3 regions of the Bacillus sp. AK031 genome follow, and region 1 is predicted to be linked to each of the others. Evidence: predicted binding sites of a transcription regulator. Region 1 holds the regulator's gene; each other region holds the start of a gene.
What was found. Region 1 encodes LexA, which represses DNA repair genes until DNA is damaged. Its sites were predicted from a motif close to CGAACATATGTTCG; they were not measured.
Positions count from the first base shown of each region.

Region 1 (7,042 bases):
ATTGAAATCGTAGAAAGCTCCATTGAATCTGCTAAACGTAATGCTGAGGATAATGGAATTCACAATACTACTTTCCTTGCGAAAGATGCGAGGAAGGGAATTGACCAGATCTTGGAGAGCTTTGGCAGACCTGAATTATTGCTTCTTGACCCTCCACGCTCAGGTGCGGGCGGCAAGGTAATGAGAAGAATCGGACGTTCACAGCCGGAGAGAATTGTCTATGTATCTTGTAATCCAAATACATTCGCAACAGATATAAAAGAATTGGAGCAATTCGGTTACAGTTTGAAAGTTGTTCAACCAGTTGACCTTTTCCCTCATACAGTTCATGTAGAGTGTGTTGCAGAGCTGGTTCTGGAAAAATAAATCTTACACCTGCAGTAAAATGCAGGTGTTTTTTTCTCTCAAAAATTTTGTTGCCCAATGTTTACAGGTTTGAAATAATTAACAGTATCATTAAAAGAGGGAGGCCATTTTATGCGGTTTAAACCAATCGATCTGGTAGAGCATGAAAAGTTTGTACTCAACTTCCGAAAAGATTCCTTTGCAGTCAGTTTTAATGATACTTCAAGCTTTAATGAGGAAGAATATCTGAGGTGGCTGAAAGAGAAAATCAATGAGTTTCCAGAAGGTTTTGTTATGGCAGAGGCAGAAAATGAACTGATTGGCCAGCTGGAATTATCGATAAGGCAGCATGAAGGCCAACCCATCGGATATGTTCATCTTTATTATTTAAAACCGGAATGCAGGCACAAGGGACACGGAATAGAGATTCATAGGTATGCTCTTGATTATTTTCTGAAACAAAACGTTAACGAGTATCATTTAAGAGTCTCGCCAACGAATACATCAGCCAGGAAGTTCTATAAAAGGATGGGTATGAAGGAAGTGGCTCCTGAGCTGGATGGCAAGGTAATCCGAATGAGGGGGATTTTGGAGGAATGAAATTTTATGTGGCTTCCAGCTTCAAAAACATTCAGCAGGTGAGATATATCAGCGAACAATTAAAACACAGGGGCTATATACATAGTTATGATTGGACTCAGAATGAAAGAGCTGTAAACATTGAGGAGCTTGAACAAATTGGAAAAGAAGAGAAACAGGCAGTATCGGATTCGGATTTCGTGGTGGTGCTGCTGCCTGCAGGAAAAGGCAGCCATATTGAATTGGGGATCGCTTTGGGGCTCCGTAAAAAAGTCTTCCTCCATTTTCCAAATAAAGAAGCGATGAGTCTAAATCAAACCAGTACCTTCTACTATTTGCAGGAAGTTGAGAAATGCTATGGCAGTCTGGATGACTTAGTAGATAGGATTAACTCATCATCAAACAGCAATAAATGATGAAAAGCAGGCTCTATCATCATTTATTTGGTTTGGTTCGTGCAGGGAGTCTACAATGACTTGTAGAAAATAATCTGAATAGAGAAGCCTGAAAAAGTGCAGTGATTTATATATTAGTATTAGTAGATGACACAAATAATCTATTAAAAAAAGCAAAAAGCCAGGCATTTTGTCTGGCTTTTTGCTTTTCGTTTTAATGTATTTGGCGATAAACGCCAATTACTTTACCGAGAATTGAAACATGGCGAAGGATAATAGGTTCCATAGAAGAGTTCTCTGGTTGAAGTCGTACGAAATCCTGTTCTTTAAAGAAACGTTTTACTGTTGCTTCATCCTCTTCTGTCATCGCTACGACAATGTCCCCATTATTTGCGGTCTGCTGCTGGCGTACAATAACATAATCTCCATCGAGAATCCCGGCTTCTATCATACTATCACCCATGATTTCAAGCATGAATACCTGTTCATCAGCTGGAGCGAGGTGCTGGGGAAGCGGAAAGAATTCCTCCACATTCTCAATCGCCGTTATAGGCTGGCCGGCAGTAACCTTACCGATAAGCGGTACATTCACGGCAGTTTGTCTAGGGATACTATCTTCCTCTAAGTCTAACACTTCAATAGCCCTTGGTTTAGTAGGATCTCGTCTAATCAGCCCCTTGCTTTCCAGCCTGGCAAGATGGCCATGTACCGTTGAACTGGAAGCAAGCCCGACAGCTTCACCAATTTCCCTTACAGAAGGCGGATATCCTTTAGATTTAACTTCTTCTTTAATATATTGAAGGATATCCTGCTGCCTTTTAGATAATTTTGTCATTTATTCCACCTCAAAACCGATCTTTTGTTCCCATTATAGCATGTCAAAGAAATGGATACAAACATAAGTTCGAATATCTGTTGACACCAAACGAATGTTCGTATTATAATCGATTTAACAATTAACGAACAAACATTCGCATGGAGGTATTTCAATGTTGACTGCAATTTGGAAAAATTATTCTTATGTTATCCTTCTAATGGGATTGGCACTCATAACAAGTTTTATAGCATTAATGAAAGTAGAAAGCACAATATCCTATCAAAAAGTGACCGTTCAAGAAGGGGATTCGCTTTGGACTATTTCTCAAGAGCTTTCGGAAGAACACGATCTTTCTACTAAAGAAGTGATGGAATGGGTAAGCGAGAAGAATAACCTGGCAACGGATATCATCAGGCCTGGCGATTCTCTTATCATTCCGGCAGAAAAGTCATTTCTTATTGAAAAAGATAATTATGAGCTTGCAAGCGGTACAGAATAGGAGCGTTTGTTATGAAAGCGGCAATTTATTGCAGAGTAAGTACAAAAAAGGATACACAGGAAACATCATTGCAAAGGCAGGAGGAAGAACTTCTTCAACTTGCTGCCAGCTTCAATTTTGAAGTTGCGCATATTATTAAAGACCAGGCCAGCGGGTATGAACTCGACAGGGAGGGAGTACTCGAACTGCTCGATTTGTTGAAGAAAGAGAGCATTGGCGCGGTGCTTATACAAGATGAAACACGGATTGGCAGGGGAAATGCAAAGATTGCCCTGATCCATTGTATAGTGAAAGAAGGGGTTAAGATCTACAGTATTTCTCATAATGGAGAACTTCACCTTTCCGAATCAGATTCAATGGTACTGCAGATTGTCAGCATGGTTGAGGAACACCAGCGGAAACTCCATAACTTGAAAATCAAGCGAGGTATGAGAAGGGCTGTTGAAAAGGGGTATAAACCCCAGAAGAACCTGAAAAACAGAGGAAACATGGAAGGCCGTGAACGAATTGAGGTTCCTGTTGAGGAAATAGTGAAGCTTAGAAACAATAAACTGACCTTTGCAGAAATTGCTGCAACCTTAAGGGGATTTGGTTTTAATATATCCAAAGCCACTGTACATAGAAGGTATCAAGAATTTATCAGCTCCTCCGAAGAGGCATGACACTTGTCTTTTTTCTCTATTTCTAGTAACATGTCGATATTAAATCGGTATTATTTGAATTGACTATATGCATTCGTGCTTAAATTTATATGTCGACATTTACAGGAGGAGAAACAATTTATGCTTTCAAAAGAAAAAATGGCAAGGATCAATAAACTCGCAAAGAAAGCTAAAGGTGAAGGATTAACAGCTGCAGAAGCAAAGGAACAAACAAAGTTAAGAAAAGAATACCTTGAGACATTCAGACAATCAATGAGGTCTACGATTGAAAATACAAGAATGTTTGATCCAGAGGGAAATGAAGTAACTCCTGAAAAAGTAAAAGAAATACAAAAAAATAAAAAGCTTCATTAAACTACTTGAAGTTCATCAATATTATCAAAAACACGCATTTTTGCGTGTTTTTTATTTTAATTATCTTTATTAACGTGAAATTAGGGTATTAGGAATTAAAAAAGGAGCAATCTAAAAAAGGAAATGCTTGTATACACCGGAGTTAAGACATGTCTTGAATCAGGCTTGTTGAATACCGCTGCATACACTCGCTTTCCATGGGTGCGAGGTGAGCCCGCTGGAGTGGATAATCCGTTTCAATCATTCCGGTATGAATTAACATTGATTTAGGTTTTTCCGGAAAATAATTTCGTGTATTTTTAGAATGACGGAAATAATTTTCGTTTGGTGGAAAGGTTTAAAAATCAATGAAGTAAACGCTTTCATATTAGTTATGGAGGTTTTCTCAAAAAACAAATCGGTTGTATAAACTTCATAAGAATATTAATATTAACAAGTAATAACCGAAAAACAGGAAGGATGTTGATTAATGTTTGATGTAACAGATCAATTAGCCATTAATACTATACGTACACTTTCAATTGATGCAATCGAGAAAGCGAACTCTGGGCATCCAGGAATGCCTATGGGAGCTGCTCCGATGGCTTATGCATTATGGTCCAGATTTATGAACCATAATCCTAATAATCCAGATTGGCATAATAGAGACCGCTTTGTTCTCTCTGCAGGCCATGGCTCCATGCTTCTTTACAGCCTATTATATCTTTCCGGGTATGATGTTTCCATGGAAGATCTTAAACAATTCAGACAGTGGGGAAGCAAAACACCTGGCCATCCGGAATATGGACATACACCAGGCGTTGAGGCGACTACAGGCCCTCTTGGCCAAGGATTGGCGATGTCGGTCGGAATGGCAATGGCAGAACGCCACCTTGCAGCCGTGTATAACCGGGATAATTTCAACCTGGTAGATCATTATACATATAGTATTTGTGGAGACGGAGATTTAATGGAAGGTATATCTTCAGAAGCTGCCTCCCTTGCTGCTCATCTTAAGCTGGGCCGCCTGATTGTTATGTATGACTCCAACGATATCTCCTTGGATGGAGACCTGGATAAGTCTTTCTCAGAAAATGTAGAAGGACGCTTTAAGTCTTATGGCTGGCAGTATATCCGAGTAGATGATGGAAACGATACAGAGCAAATCGCAAAAGCTCTTGAAGAAGCGAAGCTTGATGAACATCATCCAACCCTGATCGAGGTAAAAACAGTCATTGGTTATGGTGCACCAAACAAATCAGGAAAATCAGATGTTCATGGAGCGCCTCTTGGCGAAGCAGAGATGAAATTGACAAAAGAAGCCTACAAATGGACTTTTGATCAAGATTTTCATGTGCCTTCAGAAGTTCAAGAGCGTTTTAAAGAACAAATGGTTGATGCAGGCGAGAGAAAAGAGCGTGAGTGGAACGAAATGTTCGACGAGTATAAATCTAAATACCCTGAGCTTGCAGCTCAATTCGAATCTGCGATGACAGGCGAACTGCCAAGCGGGTGGGATAAGGAAATTCCGGTCTATGAAGAAGGAAAAAGCCTTGCCAGCCGTGCATCTTCTGGAGAAGTAATGAATGCAATTGCAAAGAATATGCCAACTCTGATGGGTGGTTCTGCTGATTTAGCCGGTTCTAATAAAACAATGATCAAGGACCAGAGTGACTTTACACCGGAATCATATGATGGCCGCAATATTTGGTTCGGTGTTCGTGAATTTGGAATGGGGGCCGCTATGAATGGTATGGCACTTCATGGTGGGATCAAAGTATTCGGAGGCACTTTCTTCGTATTCTCTGACTACCTGAGACCAGCCATTCGACTTGCAGCTTTAATGGGACTGCCTGTAACGTATGTCTTCACTCATGACAGTATTGCTGTCGGTGAAGATGGTCCGACTCATGAACCTATTGAACAATTAGCTTCTCTGCGTGCGATGCCGAACCTATCAGTCATCCGCCCGGCAGATGGAAATGAGACTGCTGCCGCATGGCGTACTGCCTTAACATCAAAAGACAAACCGACAGCACTTGTATTGACAAGGCAAAATCTGCCCACTCTGAAGGGAACAGATTCTAAAGCGCAAACAGGTGTTGAAAAAGGTGCTTATGTTGTTTCACCTGCTGGAAAAGAACAGCCTGATGCCCTGCTGCTTGCTTCAGGTTCTGAAGTCAGCCTTGCTGTGGAAGCTCAAAGAGTGCTTGCTAAAGATGGTATTGCTGTATCAGTTATCAGTATGCCGTCATGGGACCGCTTCGAACAACAGTCTACAGAATATAGGGAATCAATTATTCCAAAAGCTGTGAAAAAACGCCTTGCGATTGAAGTCGGATCGCCTCTTGGATGGGATCGTTATGCAGGTGATGAAGGGGATATCCTGGCAATTAACGGATTTGGCGCTTCTGCTCCTGGAGAGAAAATCATGGAAGAATACGGATTCTCAGTTAATAATGTAGTGTCCCGCGTAAAGGCCCTTCTTGAAAAATAAGGGATGTACGGGGTAAGGATTCAAAGGCTGCTGTTCATCAGCAGCCTCATTTTTTGAAGGAAAGCTGTAAGTGTATCGGGTCACCGCTTTCGACAAAACTAGTGTTATTTTTTTGCAGATTTCTACAAGGTTACTTCCTATTGTTCTTTATACTAAAAAAAAGGACAACCTATAGGGAGGAAGAGAAATGAAATCCTACCGACTCTACTGGATAGAAGATGAGATTGCTGATTATTTTTATGGCAGAGAACGATCATTTTTTAATTTATTCCTGGATGGCACGAGGTGCTCCGGGGAACTGAAAGAAATCATCAATAAACAGATACACTATGTCACAAAACCCATCCCGTTTTTGCCTTTTAACCGTTCGATAGCACAAGCACTTGCCAATAGAAGAGATTATATCCAGCAGGATAATAAATATTATATTGAATCCCCATGCGGTAATAATACGGCTGTGATAGAGGTTTTGGACAACATGATAGGAGTAGAGTTAACGGGCCATAGTGATTGGGAAGCCTACATCTTTGAGTTGTTAAGGAAATTGGATGGCCGCCTGTTGGCTATCGATTTGAACAATGAACAATTCGGCTGGCTGAAACCGATAAAAGTCAGGAAATATGTATAATGATGTTTATTTTTGCTGTGTAAGGACAGCATTCAATAGTGATAGAGCGATTTATGGAGAAATTTCTAATAAATTATTGTATAATGTTTCTTGGTTTAGTACACTTTTATAAGGACAACATGAAGGAGGAAATAGAATTATGCTTTGGCAATTCATTCTAGTCGGCGTACTGGCTGCTTTAGCTGGTGTCGCGCTAGGATTTTTCATCGCTCGTAAATATATGATGAGCTACCTTAAGAAAAATCCGCCAATCAACGAACAAATGTTAAGAATGATGATGATGCAAA
Region 1 is NZ_CP096424.1:2,661,843-2,668,884, reverse strand. It holds gene rlmD (23S rRNA (uracil(1939)-C(5))-methyltransferase RlmD) at 1-366, shown strand, start outside; gene M1E09_RS13810 (GNAT family N-acetyltransferase) at 478-945, shown strand; gene M1E09_RS13805 (group-specific protein) at 942-1,340, shown strand; gene lexA (transcriptional repressor LexA) at 1,534-2,154, opposite strand; gene yneA (cell division suppressor protein YneA) at 2,309-2,635, shown strand; gene M1E09_RS13790 (YneB family resolvase-like protein) at 2,647-3,297, shown strand; gene M1E09_RS13785 (DUF896 domain-containing protein) at 3,418-3,651, shown strand; gene tkt (transketolase) at 4,121-6,127, shown strand; gene sirA (sporulation inhibitor of replication protein SirA) at 6,315-6,755, shown strand; gene M1E09_RS13770 (YneF family protein) at 6,892-7,042, shown strand, end outside.

Region 2 (7,042 bases), 200 kb from region 1:
CCTGAAGCCTTTTTCATGCGTGTTTCCTTCAAAATGCATCGCATACAGGATACGGCGTTGAACCGGCTTTAAGCCGTCACGCGCATCCGGCAGGGCCCGCTCCTGGATAATATATTTACTGTATCGACCAAAACGATCGCCTATTACTTCTTCAAGCGGCAAGTCCTGGTAGCGCTCTTGTGTTGTCATTGATTGCCCTCCTCTGCGACCGATACATTTTCATTTTCGAGAATGCTTCCATCTTCTTCCAGTCCAAAGGCGACATTGCTTTCAATCCACTTTCTGCGCGGTTCGACTTTATCACCCATCAAGGTCGTGACGCGGCGTTCCGCTCTTGCTGCATCATCGATCTTTACACGGATAAGCGTTCGGGTTTCCGGATCCATAGTGGTTTCCCATAGCTGGTCCGCATTCATTTCTCCAAGACCTTTATAACGCTGGATCATATAGCCTTTTCCGATTTTCTTGATTGCTCCATCAAGCTCGTCATCCGTCCACGCATATTCAATAACTTCTTTCTTGCCTGTGCCTTTACTTACTTTGTAAAGCGGCGGAAGTGCGATATACACTCTGCCTGCTTCCAATAAAGGTTTCATATAACGGTAGAAGAACGTCAGCAGCAGCACCTGGATATGGGCTCCGTCTGTATCGGCATCGGTCATGATGACGATTTTATCATAATTGATATCCTCTATATTGAATTCGGGGCCAACACCCGCGCCGATTGCATGGATAATGGTATTGATCTCCTCATTTTTGAAAATATCCGCCAATTTTGCTTTTTCTGTATTGATGACTTTTCCGCGCAAAGGCAGGATTGCCTGGAATTTCCGGTCTCTGCCCTGCTTGGCTGAGCCGCCGGCTGAATCCCCCTCGACAAGATAGAGTTCATTCTTTTGCGGGTTTCGTGATTGAGCCGGCGTCAGCTTTCCTGAAAGAATCGTTTCAGAACGCTTTTTCTTTTTGCCGTTCCTTGCATCTTCACGTGCTTTCCGGGCTGCTTCTCTGGCCTGGGCCGCTTTGATAGATTTTTTGATCAACAGTGAACTCGTATCTGGATTTTCTTCAAGGAAATAGAGAAGATGTTCGGAAACGACTGCATCAACTGCCGACCTTGCTTCACTAGTTCCGAGCTTCCCTTTGGTCTGTCCTTCAAATTGAAGAAGTTCCTCGGGAATCCGAACAGACACAATTCCTGCGAGCCCTTCACGTATGTCCGTTCCCTCAAGATTCTTATCCTTATCACGCAGGATACCTGCCTTTCGGGCATACTCGTTGAATACACGGGTCATCGCCGTCCTCGCACCCGCTTCATGTGTACCGCCATCCTTTGTCCGGACATTGTTGACAAATGAAAGGATGTTTTCTGAAAAGCCGTCATTGAATTGAAAAGAAAATTCCACTTCAATATTATTATGGTCTCCTTCAAAGAACACAACAGGGTGAATGGAATCTTTCTCTTCATTTAAGTACTTTACAAATGCCTGAATACCGCTTTCATAATGGAAAACATCTTCTTGATCATGACGTTCGTCAATGATGGTGATTTTAAGTCCTTTGAGAAGAAAGGCTGATTCACGGAGACGTTCACATAATGTGTCATAATTATAGGAAGTCACACTGAATATGGAGGGATCGGGTTTGAAACTGATCTTTGTTCCGGTTTTTTTCGTTTTTCCTACTTTTTCAAGAGTTGTTTGCGGCTTTCCGCCATTCGCGAACAACTGTTCGTAAACAAAACCATCCCGCATGATGGTCACTTTGAGCCACTCTGACAGGGCATTTACGACAGATGCCCCTACTCCGTGAAGACCGCCGCTTGTTTTGTAGCCGCCTTGTCCGAATTTTCCTCCGGCATGAAGAACAGTCAATATGACTTCAGGAGTCGGCTTCCCGAGCTTATGCATTCCGGTAGGCATCCCACGTCCGCTGTCTTCCACACTTAAGCTGTTATCTTTATGTATCGTAACCTTGATTTCATCTCCATAGCCTGCTAACGCTTCATCTACAGAGTTATCAACGATTTCATAAACTAAATGGTGTAATCCTCTAGTATCTGTGGATCCGATATACATACCTGGTCTTTTTCTTACAGCCTCAAGACCTTCGAGTACCTGTATCGCATCATCATTATAATCCATGGTCTGATTTCTGTTGGCCACGAACATTCCCCTTTCAAAACTTATCTCTGTCTGCTTTTGATGATTTCTTATATAAAAAAGAACAATTGTTCGCACTTCTATTTTACCACAGTAACGCGAAACATCTATGCTTTATTGTATCGTTTTATTTTAATTTCGCAAATTTATTTTTAATGACGGACATAAAAAAACGGCGTTACAGACAGGTTTTTGTGCCATTTTCCATAAAAACAGACGATGAAAATATATTCATCGCCTGTTCGAAAAACTATCTTGTTAAAGCATGTTCAACCTTGATACAGCGGTCCATAATGACAGTATATCCTTTGCTTTTCAGAAAGTCATAGGCTTCTTCGTTGTGAACACCCAGTTGGGCCCAGAAAACATCAGCATCAATTTCGTCAAATTCCCTTGCAATCTCAGGCAGAAACTCGGAGCGGCGGAATACATTTACAATATCAACGTGTCTGCCAATATCTTTTAGAGTTGCCACTGCCTTTACTCCTAATGCGGAATCGATGGTCGGATTGACTGGTATGATTTCATATCCGTTATCCTGCATGGCTTTGGACACCATATAGGATGTCCTTTCAGGGTTGTCGCTCAATCCGATAACGGCAATCACTTTAGCCTTATCCAATATCGGCTTCATTTCATTTCTTGTCAAAACATCCATCCTGTTCATCTCCTTACTATCATTATTTCGATAAATCTCAAAAATATCCTGCAAAAAAAGCTGATCTATAGGTTTTTTACCCATTTAGATCAGCTTAAATCCTTTATAATTATTCTTCGATAAGACCTTTTGAGATTAAGAAGTCCCTGGCAACGTCTGCCGGTTCCTCTTTATCCATATCAACGCGGGCATTCAATTCGCTCATTTCTTCTTCGGTGATCGAACCAGCCAATTTGTTAATGACTTCCTCCAGTTCCGGATGTTCATCCAGCACTTCCTGCCTTACGATAGGAGCTGCATAGAATGGAGGGAAGAATCCTTTATCATCCTTTGTTGTCGCCAGATCATAACGCTGGATTCTGCCGTCCGTCGTAAACGCAGGAATCAAATCAACGTCTCCATTTTTGACAGCCTCATACATGATATTAGGGTCGTAACTTTCTGTTTCTTCAAAGTTGAAATCATATGCCTTTACCAGATCATCATAACCATCCCCGGGACGCTCATAAAACTGATGTGGTGCACCAAAAACCATGTTCTTAGAATATGGGATAAGGTCAGAATATGTTTCTGCGTCGATGTCTTCATCCTTACGATAGGCAAGTGTATACGTGTTTTCAAATCCAAGAGGTTCAAGCCACGTGACACCATACTTTTCTTCATAGCCTTCTTTTACCTGCTGATAAATTTCATCTGCACTTGCGCCTTCAGCCGCTTCCTCTTTCAACACGGCCTTCAAGCCTGTACCCGTATATTCTACATACATATCGATATCGCCTTTTTCAATGGCCGGTGTCAAGATTGATACTTCTCCCAGACCTTCTTCTCTTTCGACATTCAGGTCGGTATTCTCCTCAATGACCTGAGCAAGCATTTCTGTTAAAATATATTGCTCAGTCCACATTTTTCCTGATACTGTAACAGTATCACTTTCGCCGCCATTGCCACAAGCAGACAGGATAAGCAGCAATGCAGCAGCCAGTAACGCCAATTTTTTCTTCATAAATACAATCCCCTTTATTATTTTCTGGCCTTTAACCCTTTCGGTGTTGTGGCCTTTTCCAAAATCTTTAATAAATAATCAAAAAACAATGCAAGCAAGGCGGCTGGAAGCGCGCCGGCAAGTACCAAATAGTTATTCCAGGAAGATAATCCCCTGTAAATAATCTCACCAAGCCCGCCAGCGCCGACAAATGTCGCGAGTGTTGCAACCCCGACGGTCAGCACAGTAGCCGTTCTAATACCAGCCATGATAAACGGAAGGGAAAGCGGAAGCTCCACCTTATAAAGGAGCTGGCGGTTCGTCATCCCCATTCCTCGGCCGGCCTCTATAATCGCCTGGTCGACTCCTGTAATGCCGGTATAAGTATTCCTAAGAATAGGCAGGAGAGCATATACCGTCAGCGCAATAATCGCTGTAGCGCTCCCTGTTCCAAGAAGCGGAACAAGAAACCCAAATAAGGCCAGACTTGGGATAGTCTGAAATACAGCTGTCACACCTATAAAAAATTCAGCTGAGCTTTTCTTGCGTGAAATGTATATCCCTAAAGGCAGGGAAATCAAAATGGCAAAAAAGATCGCAACAAATGAAAGAATCAAATGTTCAATAAGACCCTGCATAATGTCATCGGACCTGCTCGTCACCGTCGTAAAAAAAGTGGAAACAATGTTACCCAGCATGCGGAGACCCCTCCTTTTCTGCGATCGAACGAAGGATGTCTTCTTTTGTTACATATCCGATGATTGCTCCATTTTCTTCGACTGCAAGCAATTCAGTATTAAATTCTAAAAACTGCTTGGCTGCAAAAGAAATGGAAGACCCTGAAGGAAGAAGATGACTGTTCGCTTCCAGTTCCGACCTGGACTCAGAAGACATGACATCATTCACGGTAATGGTAACTGCACCGCTTTGGATACGATGTTCACCAATAAAGGCCCTCACGAATTCATTTGCCGGATGGGCTAAAAGTTCTTCCGGCGACCCGAGCTGTTCGATGAGACCATCTTTCATGACTGCGATGTTATCCGCTATCTTCAGCGCTTCGTCCATGTCATGCGTGACAAACACGATTGTTTTATGTATTTTCTTCTGAAGGCTCTTCAGCTCATCCTGGAGCTGTTCGCGGCTTATCGGATCCAGTGCACTGAACGGTTCATCCATCAGGATGATCGGCGGTTCTACTGCAAGGGCCCTTATTACCCCGACGCGCTGCTGCTGGCCGCCGCTAAGCTCCAATGGAAATCTCTTCTTATAAATTTCCGGTTCAAGTCCGACGAGCTCCATCAATTCGTCGACACGAGGTTCGTATTCTTCTTTTTTCCAGCCTTTCAGCTTGGGGATGAGTGCAATGTTTTCTTCGATTGTCATGTGCGGAAGCAGCCCGATCCGCTGTATGACATAACCAATGTTACGCCTCAACTCCACTTCATTTTTTGAAGCGATTTCTTCCCCGTTTATGTATATCTTGCCTTCTGTCGGAACAATAAGCTTATTGATCATTTTCATGGTGGTCGTTTTACCGCATCCGCTCGGACCGATCAAGGCGGTCAATTCACCTTCAGGGATCACGAGGTCTATCCCTTTTATAGCCTCTGTCCCGTCGTCAAATCTTTTCCTCACATTCTTAAATTCAATCATCACAACACCTGCTTAAAAAATAAAATCATATTAATATTTCCCTGCTCAACACAAGTTAAACATATATTAATTTAATTATAAACAGATAACGCTTGAGGAATACGCTCCTTTTTTGAGAGCGGCTGGCCGGGACAGGCAAGGGGATACCACAAGAATATTTCTAAGTAAAAGGCAGAAAGAGGATAGTGGCTGATAGAATCATAATACTCTTGGATAGACATCCAACTCAGATCATACTGGCCATAACAAAACAGCCGGACATGAAATCCCGGCTGTTGCTTCAAAAATTTTCCTATGCTTATAAATCTTTATTTTTCCGCATCAGAAATTGTTCTACAATAATGGCCGTAATCGTGCCGATAATCAGGCCGTTATTCAATATCGAGGCAGCCACTGCAGGCACACCTTCATAAGCTGACGGTGGAACAAACATCAGCCCGACACCGGCAATCAGTGCGATTCCTGCGACAAAATTCGAGCGTTCCTGGCTGTGTTCTTTTTTGTATTCACCAAGAGCAAGGCCCACCATATTGATAAAAATGACATATGTAACTGCATATCCGACAGGTGCTGGCAATGTGGCTAATATGTTCATGACATCAGGGAATAGACTGATGACCACTACGAGTGCCGCTCCAAAGATGAATGGGATTATTGAGAGTATCCCTGTTGCAGAAACAAACCCGGCAGCACCTGAAATCGGCACAGATCCAACAGCTGAGAATATTCCTCCGAGAAGCTGATTGATTCCGGAAACCGTCCCTGCCTGGTTATAGCGTTTATGCAGCTTGATTTCATTTCGGCTCATTACCTCTTCCATCACCCTGACCGATGCGATCATATTGGTAATAAGTAAGAGTGTGATGAAAAAGGAAGTGATAATGACACCCAGGTCAAAAGCCGGCATTCCGAATACGAAGATATCTGGAAATGACAGGATTTCGCCTGTTGATGCCGGAGTGCTGCCAGTTTTGCCGATTGCAATAAACAGCAGCCAGCCAATGGCGAGAGAGAAGATAATCGAATAGCGTTTAATCCATTCCACTTTATGATTTGAAAGGTACAGTGTCAGGAAGAATGTCACCAAGCTTCCCGTTAATATAAGAAAATCAATGCCTGGCTGCTCTCCAGTAATCCCGAACATGCCTTTAATAAATGAACCGCTAAGCTGGAATATGAGCAGCAGCAGATAAATAAATGTGATAGTCGGAGTAAACAATCGTGTCAACTTTGAAAGCCAGCCTGTTAACGCAAAGAAAAAGAAAAAGGCACCACTTGCGATCATTCCACCCTGAAGAAGCTGCAAAACTTCATTACTTGATCCGTATATTGTTCCGACAAACCCTGCATAAATGGCGAATACGCCCCACCATAATCCTGCAGGCCCCTCGTTAATAGGCATTCTGTGTCCAATTAGAGCCTGCAAAATGCCTGCTGCCCCCAGAACAAACATCGTCCTTTGTATGAAACCTGCTGTCTCCTCAGCCGGAAGCTGAAATAAGTCAGCTATTGCAATAGGTGCGGCAATGGAGCCGGCTACCATAAAGGCCATCCACTGAAGCCCTGTAAAAAAAGTTTTCATTCTTA
Region 2 is NZ_CP096424.1:2,460,959-2,468,000, forward strand. It holds gene parC (DNA topoisomerase IV subunit A) at 1-189, opposite strand, end outside; gene parE (DNA topoisomerase IV subunit B) at 186-2,141, opposite strand; gene M1E09_RS12645 (CoA-binding protein) at 2,410-2,817, opposite strand; gene M1E09_RS12650 (glycine betaine ABC transporter substrate-binding protein) at 2,927-3,820, opposite strand; gene M1E09_RS12655 (ABC transporter permease) at 3,838-4,497, opposite strand; gene M1E09_RS12660 (ABC transporter ATP-binding protein) at 4,487-5,455, opposite strand; gene M1E09_RS12665 (purine/pyrimidine permease) at 5,754-7,037, opposite strand.
Region 2: parE (DNA topoisomerase IV subunit B) is a predicted target of LexA. The motif match lies at 2,221-2,234, and genes of this name have one in related genera.

Region 3 (7,042 bases), 2.1 Mb from region 1:
GTGTGTCCTTCTTGGATACTCGGCTGGGGGGATCATCGCCCAAGAGTTTACTTTTAAATACATGGACAGGGTGGAAATCCTCCTCCTTGCCGGGGGATATCCCAAAGTCCAGACAGTCCGGTTAAAGGTGATGCATCTCCTCGGCATGAGGGCCATTAAGGAGCGTCCGCAAGTCATGCTGTCTGTTTTATCCAAGACACATGCCAAAACCCCCGAAGCGGAGCAAGAGCTTTATGAACACATGGAAAAAGCTAACCGGAGCATCTGGTATCACTATTATAAGCAGTCCCTTTATTACAACTGTGAAGACAGGGTCCTTGACCTCAAGGTGCCTCTGCTGCTGATCTACGGCGGGAAATCGGACTGGATCAATAACCAGTACCGGTTGTATAAGGAGCACCCGAATCATGAGCTGGTCATTATTGAAAAAGCGAAACACCAGCTTCCGACCCTTTTTTCCAACTCCTTTAACAAAGCAATCTTTTATTATGTTAAAAAAATGTTGAATAGGGAATGAAAAGGAGTATAATGAACGAAATAAAAAGATAGACAGATTACAGGGGAGGAGGATTCAATGGGGATTCATCATTACTTTAAAAGTCTTTCCGATGTGGAAAAGCTCGTCCGCTGTCCGGGAAGATTTAAGTATCAGGACCATAATGTTGCCAGCCACTCTTTTAAAGTCACCAAGATCGCTCAATTTCTTGGGACGGTAGAGGAGCACAATGGCAATGCCATCAACTGGAAGGCCTTATATGAGAAGGCGTTGAATCATGACTATGCTGAACTGTTTACAGGTGACATCAAAACTCCCGTAAAGTATGCTTCTGAAGAATTGCGTCGTCTGTTCAATCAGGTTGAGGAAGAAATGATCACCAAATTCATTAATCAGGAGTTTCCGCAAGTGTACCAGGAAGTCTACAGAGAACGGTTTAAAGAGGGAAAAGATTCGACGCTTGAAGGGCGGATTCTTTCTGTAGCCGATAAAATTGACCTTCTGTATGAGTCCTTCGGTGAAATTCAGAAGGGAAATCCTGAACCGTTGTTTCTGGAAATATATGAAGAGGCACTGGCGACCATTTTGAAATTCAGGGAGATGGACTGTGTGCAGTACTTCCTCAATGACATCCTGCCTGAAATGCTTTCTGAAAAGAATATCCCTCATGAACAGCTGAGTGAAATGACGAAGAAAATAGTCAGCGGGTTTAACAATCGGAACCAATAACTATCTCTTCCCTCTATTTTTTTGGTAAGATAACGGTAACGGAATTTTTGAGGAGAGAATAGAATGCTTTCGAAATATATATTGGGAATTTTCCTGCCTGGAATGCTCGTCGTCCTATTTACAAGAGTTACTTATAATCATTATGTCGGCTTGATTTTGACTGTAGCGTTGATAGCGGCTTCCGTCTATAAAGGCTACACGGATACCTTGGCGCTGATCGTTGTGGATGCAGCATCACTGACAGCCGGTTTCTGGTACAGCAATCGAATGAGGAATAAAGCGAGAAATCGCAGCTGAAGCCCTGATCCTATCAGGTGCTTTTTTATTTTGCACGAAGGAACAGTGGATAACTCCAGCTGAAATGTGGATAAATACAACTTATACACATTATTTTCAATAAAAATTGATTTATTAACAGTTAATCAACTGATAATTAGTAGTTACGCACAACTTATTAACAAAACTAACAAGTTATACACAAAGTTATTCACAAGGTAATGTGGTTTTCAAGCTCGAATACATAGGTATCTCACAAAAGGAGAGATTCTTATGTACAATAAGCTCGTTTCCTGGGTGGAACAGATAAAAAAATTGAATCACAGCTCGGCAGCTGCGTTAGTGATCATGAAGGATGACGAAATAGTGCTGGAGCATTACAGCGGCAGTCAATCAAGTACTCCTGGCTCCCCTCCTGCTACAAGAGAAACCAGGTTCAATATCGCTTCGGCTAGAAAAAGCTACCTGGGGCTTGCCGTGTCTTATGCCTTATATGAAGGGAAAATCGACAGTCTGGATGATGAGGCTGTGGATTATTTTCCACAGTTTGATAAAGAGCTGCTTGGAAAAACGACCATACGCCATCTTGTTACGCATTCACACGGCCTCCATGAACATGAAGACGGTACACCTTTCCGGGAATTTCCTCCTGGAGGAGGCTGGGCATACCGTGGAATCAACATCATCATGATGACGGAACTATTGCAGCGGCTTTATGGAAAAAGTTATCCCCAATTGCTACAAGAAAGAGTTTTTACAAGAGCGGGTTTAACGGAAACAGGCTGGGAAATATCCCCGGGAGAAAACCTAGCCGAAGTCATCATCGATCCAGAGGAGAAAGCAGTCAAGAGTCTCGGGACTACACAAGATGGCACTCAATCCAACCTGTTCGTTTCAGCACGCGACCTTGCCCTTTGGGGGAATCTTCATTTGAATAGTGGCGAAGCAAATGGACAGCAGATTGTACCGCATGAAGTCATAGAAACAGCAACGACTGTCCAAAGTCCAGTCTATGAAGATAAAACCCTGCCGCAAAATGGATTGTTCTGGTATGTGCAAGGCGAACCGGCTGAAAAAAGTGAAATCGGCGATCGTGTTCCAAAAGGCTCCTATCAAATTCTCGGGATTACCGGTCCTACCGTTCTGGTCATACCGGAATATCATGCGGTCGTGGTGAAGATGTACAATAAACGTTACAACTATGGTGGCGAAGGCTACCTAGACTATCTAAGGGAATTCAGCAATCTGGCAGCTGACTGTTTAAAGGAGGGAGAATCTGATGGGGGTATGGGAAAAGAGTCTCTTACAAACGGCACGCGGGACATTTGAAGTTTTTACAAAAGGTGAGGGAGAACCTCTGTGTGTGACGCATCACTATTCGGTTTTTAATCGATCAGGCGATTATTTTGCAGACGAATTTACTGATACGCATAAGGTCATCCTTGTTAATCTGCGGGAAGCAGGAAATTCTGAGAAAGCACATGAACATTATCAGTTGAGCCTGCTTGAAACCATTTTTGACCTGGAAGCGGTACGGGAGGCATCAGGGTATGAAAAATGGTTTTTTGCCGGACACTCTACTGGCGGTATGCTGGGAATCATGTATGGAATTTATTTTTCCGGACACCTGGCAGGGCTGATCGTGGCCGGGGCAGCGGCGAGAGAATTCTACACATTTTCTCAATCATGCATCTATCATCAATCGCATCCGCAGTTCCAGATAATGCAGGATTATAATGAAAGGCTTAAGCAGCCCGATCTTGCAGCTGAAGAGCGAAAGGAACTGTCCATCAACAGGACGAAACTGTCACTCTATCAACCGGAAAAATACGAGCAATATTTCAATAAAAATACCAATAAAACGATCTCAGGTATCCGGATGAACTTCATGAACAGGGAATTGCAGGTTTTTGATGTAACGAAAAAACTGAAACTGATCTCTGCCCCGACTCTGGTTATGTGCGGAAGACATGATGTGCAATGTCCGCTGGAATACTCTATTGAGATTGCAGAAGGAGTCCCATTAGCAGAACTTGCTGTTTTTGAAAACAGCAATCACTATCCGTTTTTAGAAGAGAATGAACAATTTCACAAAGAAGTGTCTTCATTTTTTGGAAAGATTGAAAAAGGCCGCTGAGGGTCTTTTTTTATTTTTCATGGTTATAGCTCGATGGCATGAAAAACTACGAACTTTTGTTCGCTTATTGTTGGTTATTTCTGTCTCGATTGTGGTAGAATGAGAATATTGAAAAGAGAAGGCTTTAGAGGAAGCATCTGCAGGGTAATATGTATATATCCTATGAAAATGATATAGATAAGTCTAGTTGAACGGGAGGTACGATGGTGAAAGATCAATTCCAACTTAAATCACATTACCAGCCGGAAGGTGACCAGCCTGCTGCCATTAAGGAAATTGCTCAGGGAATCCGCGATGGGAAAAGGCATCAGACCCTTTTAGGGGCTACAGGAACCGGAAAAACGTTTACAGTATCGAACGTTATCCAGGAAGTGAATAAACCGACTTTGGTCATCGCCCATAACAAAACGCTTGCAGGACAGCTTTACAGCGAGTTCAAGGAATTTTTTCCGGATAATGCGGTAGAGTATTTTGTCAGTTACTACGATTATTATCAGCCGGAGGCATATGTCCCGCAGACAGATACATTTATTGAAAAAGATGCAAGTATCAATGATGAGATTGATAAGCTTCGCCACTCGGCAACTTCTTCTTTATTTGAACGGAAAGATGTCATCATCATAGCCAGTGTGTCATGCATCTATGGACTCGGTTCTCCTGAGGAATACAGGGATCTTGTTGTCTCACTAAGAGTAGGCATGGAAATTGAACGGAACCAGCTTCTGCGCAAGCTTGTCGATGTTCAGTATGCACGCAATGACATCGACTTCAAGCGCGGAACTTTCAGAGTCCGTGGAGATGTAGTGGAAATCTTCCCGGCTTCAAGAGATGAACATTGTATGAGAATCGAGTTTTTCGGAGATGAAATTGACCGTATCAGGGAAGTCGATTCCCTAACAGGCGAAATCATCGGTGAACGCGATCATGTCGCAATTTTCCCGGCATCCCACTTCGTAACCCGTGAAGAAAAAATGAAAATAGCCATTGGAAATATCGAACAGGAATTGGAAGAACAGCTCAAAGTGATGAGAGAAGAAAATAAACTGCTGGAGGCGCAGCGCCTTGAGCAGCGCACCCGTTATGACCTGGAAATGATGAGGGAGATGGGATTCTGCTCGGGAATCGAAAACTATTCCCGCCATTTGACGCTCCGTCCTGCCGGGTCGACACCTTATACACTGCTCGACTATTTTCCGGATGACTTCATGATTGTCGTCGATGAGTCGCACGTTACCCTCCCTCAAATCAGGGGGATGTTCAACGGTGACCAGGCGCGGAAGAAAGTCCTGGTTGACCATGGATTCAGGCTGCCGTCAGCGATGGATAACCGCCCGCTCAGGTTTGAAGAATTTGAAGGCAAAGTGAACCAGCTCGTTTATGTATCGGCAACACCGGGTCCTTATGAGGAAGAACACAGTCCGGAAATGATTCAGCAGATCATTCGTCCGACGGGTCTCCTTGATCCGACCATCGATGTCCGTCCGATTGAAGGGCAGATTGATGACCTGATCGGAGAAATCAATGAACGAATCGAGAAGAACGAGCGGGTGCTGGTTACGACCCTGACGAAAAAGATGTCAGAGGACCTCAGTGCCTATCTGAAGGAAATCGGAATCAAGGTCCAATACCTTCACTCTGAAATTAAAACACTCGAGCGGATTGAAATCATCAGAGATTTGCGGATGGGCAAATATGATGTCCTTGTCGGAATCAACCTTCTGAGAGAGGGATTGGATATTCCGGAAGTGTCGCTTGTGACAATCCTTGATGCAGATAAGGAAGGTTTCCTGCGTTCGGAACGTTCGCTCATCCAGACAATTGGACGTGCAGCCCGTAATAGCAACGGACACGTCATTATGTATGCAGATAAAATCACGGATTCCATGCAAAAAGCGCTTGATGAAACCAGTCGCCGCCGGGAAATCCAGATTGAATATAACGAAAAGCACGGAATCACGCCGCAGACGATCAAGAAAAGCATTCCCAATCTTATCCGTGCAACACACGCTGCTGAAGACCAGGCAGAATATGAAGGACAGCAGAAGAAAGTTTCAAAGCTCACAAAACCAGAGAGAGAAAAGCTTATTGCAAGCTTAGAAGGAGAAATGAAGGAAGCAGCGAGAGCGTTGGACTTCGAACGTGCCGCACAGCTGCGTGACACGATTCTAGAGCTAAAAGCGGAAGGATGACCAGTAATGGGTAGAGATCAAATTGTTGTACAAGGAGCCAGAGCTCATAACTTGAAAAATATAGATATTACCATTCCAAGGGATAAGCTTGTCGTATTGACAGGCTTGTCCGGTTCGGGTAAGTCCTCCTTGGCCTTCGATACTATTTATGCCGAAGGTCAGAGAAGGTATGTCGAATCTTTGTCTGCTTATGCCAGGCAGTTCCTCGGCCAAATGGATAAGCCGGACGTGGACGCAATCGAGGGGTTGTCACCGGCCATTTCCATCGACCAGAAGACAACCAGCCGCAATCCTCGTTCAACCGTAGGAACAGTGACGGAAATCTATGACTACCTGCGTTTGCTTTTCGCCCGTGTCGGAAGACCGATCTGTCCGATACACGGCATTGAAATAAGTTCGCAGACCATCCAGCAGATGGTTGATAGAATCATGGAATATCCTGAACGGACAAAGCTGCAGGTTCTTGCCCCGATCGTTTCCGGCAAAAAAGGTACCCATGCCAAGACATTGGAGGAAATTAAGAAACAAGGATATGTCAGGGTGCGTGTTGACGGGGAAGTCATGGATCTTGGTGATGAAATCGAGCTGGAAAAGAATAAAAAGCATTCCATCGAAGTGATCATCGACCGGGTCGTCGTAAAAGAAGGTGTTGAAGCCCGCCTGTCAGATTCACTTGAATCAGCTTTGAGGCTGGCTGACGGCAGAGTCATCATTGATGTGATCGGAGAAGAAGAGCTCTTGTTCAGTGAGCATCATGCCTGTCCGCAATGCGGCTTTTCAATCGGGGAGCTTGAGCCGAGAATGTTTTCTTTTAACAGTCCTTTCGGTGCCTGTCCCAGCTGCGACGGCCTCGGTTCCAAGTTGGAAGTGGATGAAGAGCTGATTATTCCTATCTGGGACAAGACACTTAATGAAAATGCACTTGCCCCATGGGAGCCGACCAGTTCGCAGTATTATCCGCAGCTGTTGAAAGCGGTCTGCGATCATTTCGGCATTGATATGGACGTCCCTGTCAAGGATCTGCCAAAACACCAGCTTGATAAGGTGTTGTACGGGTCGAAAGGGGAAGAAGTCTACTTCCGTTATGAAAATGACTTCGGCCAGGTACGGGAAAACTACATTGAATTCGAAGGCGTAATCCGAAATGTGGAACGCCGCTATAAAGAGACCAGCTCAGATTATATCCGGGAGCAGATGGAAAAATACATGGCGCAG
Region 3 is NZ_CP096424.1:559,336-566,377, forward strand. It holds gene M1E09_RS02575 (alpha/beta fold hydrolase) at 1-517, shown strand, start outside; gene M1E09_RS02580 (HD domain-containing protein) at 575-1,225, shown strand; gene M1E09_RS02585 (CsbA family protein) at 1,289-1,522, shown strand; gene M1E09_RS02590 (serine hydrolase domain-containing protein) at 1,769-2,830, shown strand; gene M1E09_RS02595 (alpha/beta fold hydrolase) at 2,781-3,638, shown strand; gene uvrB (excinuclease ABC subunit UvrB) at 3,845-5,827, shown strand; gene uvrA (excinuclease ABC subunit UvrA) at 5,834-7,042, shown strand, end outside.
Region 3: uvrB (excinuclease ABC subunit UvrB) is a predicted target of LexA. The motif match lies at 3,688-3,701, and genes of this name have one in related genera.